One region of the Melaminivora jejuensis genome, then DNA from elsewhere that is predicted to be linked to it. Evidence: riboswitches for the same ligand, from Rfam matches in the RefSeq annotation. Region 1 holds a riboswitch; the other holds the start of a gene.
The links. Region 1 has a riboswitch for thiamine pyrophosphate ahead of thiC (phosphomethylpyrimidine synthase ThiC). Riboswitches for the same ligand answer to the same signal wherever they lie in the genome.
Positions count from the first base shown of each region.

Region 2: it holds a riboswitch for thiamine pyrophosphate, as region 1 does, so the genes downstream of both, IDM45_RS01600 (purine-cytosine permease family protein) here and thiC (phosphomethylpyrimidine synthase ThiC) in region 1, are expected to answer to the same signal.

Region 1 covers NZ_JACWIJ010000002.1:2,292,238-2,295,579, forward strand. Annotated here, with positions in the region: gene thiC (phosphomethylpyrimidine synthase ThiC) at 58-1,938, opposite strand; TPP riboswitch at 2,019-2,131, opposite strand; gene IDM45_RS10880 (hypothetical protein) at 2,200-2,376, opposite strand; gene lpxC (UDP-3-O-acyl-N-acetylglucosamine deacetylase) at 2,401-3,324, opposite strand.
Region 2 covers NZ_JACWIJ010000002.1:284,682-288,023, forward strand. Annotated here, with positions in the region: gene IDM45_RS01595 (SH3 domain-containing protein) at 1-233, opposite strand, end outside; gene IDM45_RS01600 (purine-cytosine permease family protein) at 448-1,776, opposite strand; TPP riboswitch at 1,866-1,974, opposite strand; gene IDM45_RS01605 (hypothetical protein) at 2,165-2,956, opposite strand; gene IDM45_RS01610 (NAD(P)/FAD-dependent oxidoreductase) at 3,002-3,342, opposite strand, start outside.

The DNA.
Region 1 (3,342 bases):
CTGCCGAAGCTGTTGGCGCCTGCCGCGTCCCGCTTTCCTTGCTGGGCAACAGCCCGCTCAAGGAGCAAGCGTGGCGATGGGGATGTAGAAATCCCCGCCGGCGCGGTTGAACTCTTCGGCCTTGGCCTGCATCCCAACAGCCACCGCCTCAGCTTCGCCCACGCCACGGGCGGCGGCGTATTCGCGCACCTCCTGCGTGATCTTCATGGAGCAGAACTTCGGCCCGCACATGGAGCAAAAATGCGCCACCTTGGCGCTGTCCTTGGGCAGGGTTTCGTCGTGGAATTCGCGTGCCGTGTCCGGATCCAGCCCCAGGTTGAACTGATCCTGCCAACGGAACTCGAAGCGCGCCTGGGACAGGGCATCGTCGCGCGCGCGGGCGCCGGGGTGGCCCTTGGCCACGTCTGCCGCGTGCGCGGCGATCCGGTAGGCGATGATGCCCTGCTTGACGTCGTCGCGATCCGGCAGGCCCAGGTGCTCCTTGGGCGTCACGTAGCACAGCATGGCCGTGCCCATCCAGCCGATCATGGCGGCACCGATGGCGGACGCGATGTGGTCGTAGCCGGGCGCGATGTCGATGGTCAGCGGCCCCAGGGTGTAGAACGGCGCCTCGTGGCAGGTCTTGAGCTGCTCGGCCATGTTGGCCTGGATCATGTGCATGGGTACGTGGCCAGGGCCTTCGATCATGGTCTGCACATCGTGCTTCCAGGCAATTTGCGTGAGCTCGCCCAGGGTGTGCAGCTCGGCAAACTGGGCCTCGTCGTTGGCGTCCGACGCGCAGCCCGGGCGCAGGCCATCGCCCAGGCTGAAGGCGACGTCATAGCTTTTCATGATGTCGCAGATGTCCTCGAAGTGCGTATAGAGGAAGCTCTCCCTGTGGTGCGCCATGCACCACTTGGCCATGATGGAGCCGCCGCGCGAGACGATGCCGGTGCGCCGACCCGCCGTCAGATGGATGAAGGCCAGGCGCACACCGGCATGGATGGTGAAGTAGTCCACGCCCTGCTCGGCCTGCTCGATGAGCGTGTCGCGGAAGATCTCCCAGCTCAGGTCTTCGGCGATGCCGCCGACCTTTTCCAGCGCCTGGTAGATGGGCACGGTGCCTATGGGCACGGGCGAGTTGCGGATGATCCAGTCGCGCGTGGTGTGGATGTTCTTGCCGGTAGACAAATCCATGACGTTGTCGGCGCCCCAGCGAATGGCCCAGACCAGCTTTTCCACCTCCTCCTCGATGCTCGACGTCACGGCCGAGTTGCCGATGTTGGCGTTGATCTTGACCTTGAAGTTGCGCCCGATGGCCATGGGCTCGGCCTCGGGGTGGTTGATGTTGGCCGGGATGATGGCGCGGCCCCGCGCCACTTCATCCCGCACGAATTCGGGCGTGATGATCCTGGGGGTGCTGGCGCCCAGCGGGTTGCCAGCCAGGCGCTGCTCGCGTGCGGCATCCTGCTGGTACTGCGCCATCCACTCGCGCCGACCGTTCTCGCGCAGGGCGACGTATTCCATCTCCGGCGTGACAATGCCCTTTCTGGCGTAGTGCATCTGCGTGACGTTGGCGCCGCGGCTGGCGCGGCGCGGCTGGCGTTGCAGCGCAGCGGCTTCGGCACGCAGGACGGCCAGGCGGGCGGCGTCCTCGCTCTTGCTGCCATCGTCCAGGGCAACCGGCTTGCGCCCTTCATAGACTTCGGTGTCGCCGCGCTCGGCAATCCAGGCGCCGCGCACGCTGGCCAGGCCCTTCTTCACATCGATGCTGGCCGCCGGGTCGGTGTAGGGGCCGGAGGTGTCATAGACGCTGACCACCTCGCCGTTGGTCAGCGTGATGTCGCGCACCGGCACGCGCAGGTCGGCGCGGCTGCCGGTGATGAAGGATTTGGTCGAGGCAGGAAACGGCTCGCGGGCGCGGGCCAGCAGATGGGAGAAATCGGCGGGGGCGTTCATGGCAGGCACTCCAGTTCATGGTGAAGGGAATGCTCCGCAATCGACAGGAAAGGGCTGGGCGCTCGCAAACGCACCCGGGCCATTCCTGCTGCAGCTCTTCTTACGCTGGTGCTAACCAGATCAAGTTCGCGGTTTTGGCGATCGGGTTCGCCATCTCAGCACGCCTGTCGTTCGTGCACCCCGGAGCGGGCGCAGTATAGGCGTTGGGCGTTGCTCACAGGGCGGACGCAAAACGCCCATCGCACAACTTTCCCCCCCTACTCAGGCCACGCGCTCCATGATCAGCACGGCAAAGAACATGCCGGCGGCGATCAGCGTCCACTTCAGGATGATCCAACCCAGGCGCCGCCAGTGCGCCTGGCCGGTGCCGGCGTAGAAGGCAAAGCACACCGCCGCCACCAGCAACAGCAGCATGACCAGCCAGCGAAACAGCAGCATGGCTTCAGCCCCACCAGCGCCTGCTCACCAGGCCCGCACCGCCCGGGCAAAGCCGCGCGGCGCCTGGCGCTCGTGCTCGAAGCTGACCAGCTCCCAGGCATCGCGCTGGGCCAGCAGCTCGCGCAGCAGCAGGTTGTTCATGGCATGGCCCGAGCGGAAGGCGCTGTAGGCGGCCAGCAGTGGCCGGCCCACCAGGTACAGGTCGCCCATGGCGTCCAGGATCTTGTGGCGGGCAAATTCGGCGTCGTAGCGCAGGCCGTCGGCATTGAGCACGCGGTAGTCATCCATGACGATGGCATTGTCCAGCCCGCCGCCCAGGGCCAGGCCGCTGGCGCGCAGCATCTCCACGTCGCGCGTGAAGCCGAAGGTACGCGCGCGGGCGATGTCGCGCGCATAGTTACCCTCGCCCAGATCGAACTCAACGCTCTGGCCGGTCGAGTCCACCGCCGGGTGGGCAAAGTCGATCTCGAAGCGCAGCTTGAAGCCGTGGTAGGGCGCAAGGCGCGCCCACTTGAGGTTGCTGCCCTCGCCCTCGCGCACCTCCACCAGCCGCGTCACGCGGATGAAGCGCTTGGGCGCGTTCTGCAGCTCGATGCCAGCGCTTTGCAGCAGGAAGACGAAGGAGGCCGACGAGCCATCCAGGATGGGCACTTCCTCGGCGGTGATGTCGATGTAGAGGTTGTCCAGCCCCAGGCCGGCGCAGGCGGACATCAGGTGCTCCACGGTGTGTACCTTGGCGCCGCCGACACCGATGGTGGAGGCCATGCGCGTGTCCACCACTGCCTCGGCGCTGATGGGAATGTCCACCGGCTCGGGCAGATCGATCCGGCGAAAGACGATGCCGGTGTCGGGCGCCGCCGGGCGCAGGGTCAGCTCGACCCGCTGGCCGCTGTGCAGACCCATGCCCACGGCGCGCGTCAGGGTCTTGATGGTGCGTTGCTGGAGCATCGGCAGATTCTAGGAAGC
Region 2 (3,342 bases), 2.0 Mb from region 1:
TAGCCGTTGGCCAGCTCCCAGTGCGTGTCCGAGCTGGTCGTGGGCTTGGCGCGCACGTTGACCACCTTGCCCTTGATGCTGACGAATTCGGCGGCCTGCACGGCCATGGGTGCCATCAGCGGCGCGGCCAATGCCAGCGTGGCGGCAGCGGCGGTCAGCAGGCGGGCAGTGCGCGAGGCGCGGCTGGCGGGGACGGTGGAGACAAGGCGGGACAGGGGCGAGGACAGGGACAAGGACACGGGGCAGGACTCCTTTCTTGAGCTTTCTGGATTTGTCTGACTGTCACAGACAGGGGCCAAGTGTGACAGCCCCGGTGGACGCCCGCCGTGCCGTGGAAGTTCCTGCCGAAACTCCCACTCCGTCCACAGACCTGCAAAATGCTCCTGAAGAAGTAGCTGTGATCGCTTGCTGGTATTGGGTTTCAGGCAATTTTGACTATGAAAACCATCAGCCCAGCGCCGGCGCTACAGTCGCCCGGCTGCGCGTAGCCCACGACAGCAGCAGGCACAGCAGCAGCGTCGGCAGGGCTGCCCCCAGGCCCGGCAGTAGCTTCGGCGCCAGGTGATAGAAGGCGATGCCGGCCAGCCACAGCGCTACCGACGGCCAGTGGACGGCGGGTGCCCCGTCCAGCCGCACGCGCGCTGCCACGCCGCCGCCCAACCGCCCCAGCACCACGCCGAACAGCGGCACGAAGACCGAGCTGAGCGTCAGCAAAAACGGCTCCAGGCTGTGCATGGGCAGCACCAGCGCCAGCACCGTACACAGCGCGGCGATGGCGATGCCGAAGCGGCGGATGCTCCAGCGCGGCAACAGACTGTGCGCCGAGACGGCGCCCGAATAGGCATCGCCATAGGCGTTGTCCACCTCGTCGATCAGGATCAGCGACAGCGCAATCAGCCCGCCCTGGGCCAGCAGCAGCGCCGTCACCAGGTCTGCGCTGGGCAGCACCAGCGCCACCAGCACGCCCAGGCTGTAGCACCAGACATTGGCCAGCAGATAGCCGGCCCAGGTGCCGGTGAGCGCAGTGCGCCCGCTCCTGCCGTGGCGCGCGTAGTCGGCCACCAGCGGCAGCCACGACACCGGCATGGCGATCACCAGGTCGAGCGCGCCCATGACGCCCAGGCCGCCCGCGCCGGGCCGGCTCCACAGCGCCGCCAGACCCTGGGCCTGCGCCAGCGCAAGGAATTGCCAGGACAGCCAGACCAGCGACAGCACCACCAACGGCAGCGCCACGCGCGCGATGATGCGCCGCACCAGTTGCACCATGGAGCCGCTGATGAGGGCCACCACCACGCCGCCCCACAAGAGCGTCGCCGCAAGCAGCCAGCCGCTGCCGGCAAAAGCCCCCGCGCCGCCCGACTGGCGTGCAATCGCCAGGGTCGAATCGCGCATGACCACCAGCTCGAAGGTGCCCCAGCCGACCAGCTGCACGATGTTGAGCACGATGGGCAGGCTGGCAAAGCGCCGGCCATACACCGCGTGCATCAGCCCGGCGCTGGACAGGCCGCTGTCGCAGCCCAGCTTGGCCACCCAGCCCAGCAGGCCCGCGCCCAGCAGCGAGCCGCCCACGATGGCCAGCAGCGCCTCGCGCGGCGACAGCGCCGGCATCAGGTAGGCGCCGACTTGCATGACCAGCAGGCCCACGCCCAGGCTGAACCACAGCGAGGCATGGTCGTGCCAGGAAAACACGCGATCGCTGGCAGCGACCGGCGACAGCGCCTGGTTGATGGGGCTGCTGCCCGTACCAACGGGAGGCGAGGTGGTTGGACTGCTCATGGCTTGCGCTCCTTGGATGGCCGTTGCGCGCGGGACGCAGGCCTTGGCGCATCGCCGCCGCGAGGCAGCAAGGCTGCGCCGGCGTGGCGAATGTCTGGAGCGTGCTTCCCTGCGCGAGGATGATCTCAATCAGGTTCAAAGGGACTGTCTCAGCCCGTGCTGCCAGTGACCGGCAGCCGGGCACCCCCAGCGATGCAGCGCGCCAGGGCGCGCTGCGGGCGGATTCTAGGTCAGGCAAGCCACGTCAGGAGATGCACTCCGAAAGAGTCCAGGCAAGGCAAGAGGAGGACTGCGTCCTGGCAAGGTTCCTTCTTGCGAAATGGAATTCGAGAAACCGGTCGCCGGTGAATGGCAGTGCGATCTGTGACAGATGCTGGAATATCCGTCTTCAGGCCGAGCGCAGCAGGGAATTTTGCGATGTCTCCTGATGAAGCTCACGCAGTTTTTCCCGCAGCGAACTGAGGCCACCGGTGGCGTAAATCCAACTGCCATTGGCGGCTCGCACACTCTCGACCGAGGCGTGCCTGATGAAATCGGTCATGAAAATGACCGGATTGTTGGATTTGGACAGGGATCTCAACTGTTTGCTGTTGCCGGCGTCGGCAGAAACAAAGGACAGCTTGATGTGCTTGAACTCGTTCTTGATCAAATGGGCCTGCCCCGGTAGGAGGCCGACAATGGTGGCGGAGACGTTCTTGCCGCTTTTCTGTGGCGTGCGTTTTCTGTCCCTTTTCAGCTCAATCGGAGCATCGTCCGAGTATTTTTCGCTTTCCTCGGCTACAGGAGGAAATTCCACACTCTGCTCGGGTTTGGCTGCAGCAGGCGGCTGCGATTGCGGTTTTGCAGCCACTGGCACCGAGATTGGTGCCGGTGCCGGTGTTGGGGCTGCTGTGGTGGCAGGCTGTGCTGGTGCCGCTGGCTGAAGCGGCTGCACCAGGGGCTGCGCCAGCAAATTGATCGGAATCTGGATGGGCTGTATGTGGCCGATGGCAGCCGCGATTTTCTGGTGGATATCCCTGGTGGCATCGGCAATGATGCTGTTGACCCGGGATTCGATTTCCTGGCGCAGCGGCTGCTCCAGCGCCGCAACAATCGAGGCGGCTACTGACTGGGCAATGCCCTGAAAAGCGGTCTGCAGAATGGCGGATTCAGTGGTTTCCGGGGTGGGGCGGTCGGTCATGGAGGTGATGCAGAATTTGCGGCCCAATTGCCGGCAGGCATTCTGTCACGCAGCCGGGCGCGCTCCGGAAATGCCCAGCAAGCCCTGCAGCCGCTCACTGCTGGTCGTGTACTCCAGCGGCAATTTGCGCCCGGCCAGCCATTCGGCTGCGCCGAAGGCGGCCAGCGTGGCTTCGTGAAAACCGCTCAGGATCAGCTTGCGCTTGCCGGGATAGGTGATGGCGTCGCCCACGGCGTGGATGCCTGGCACGCTGGTGGCAAACGTGGCCGTGTCCACCACCAGCTGCTTGCGCTCGAGTTGCAGGCCCCAGCTGGCGATCGGCCCCAGGCGCGGCACCAGGCCCAGGCGCACCAGCAGCACATCCACCGGCAGGCGCAGGGCGGCGC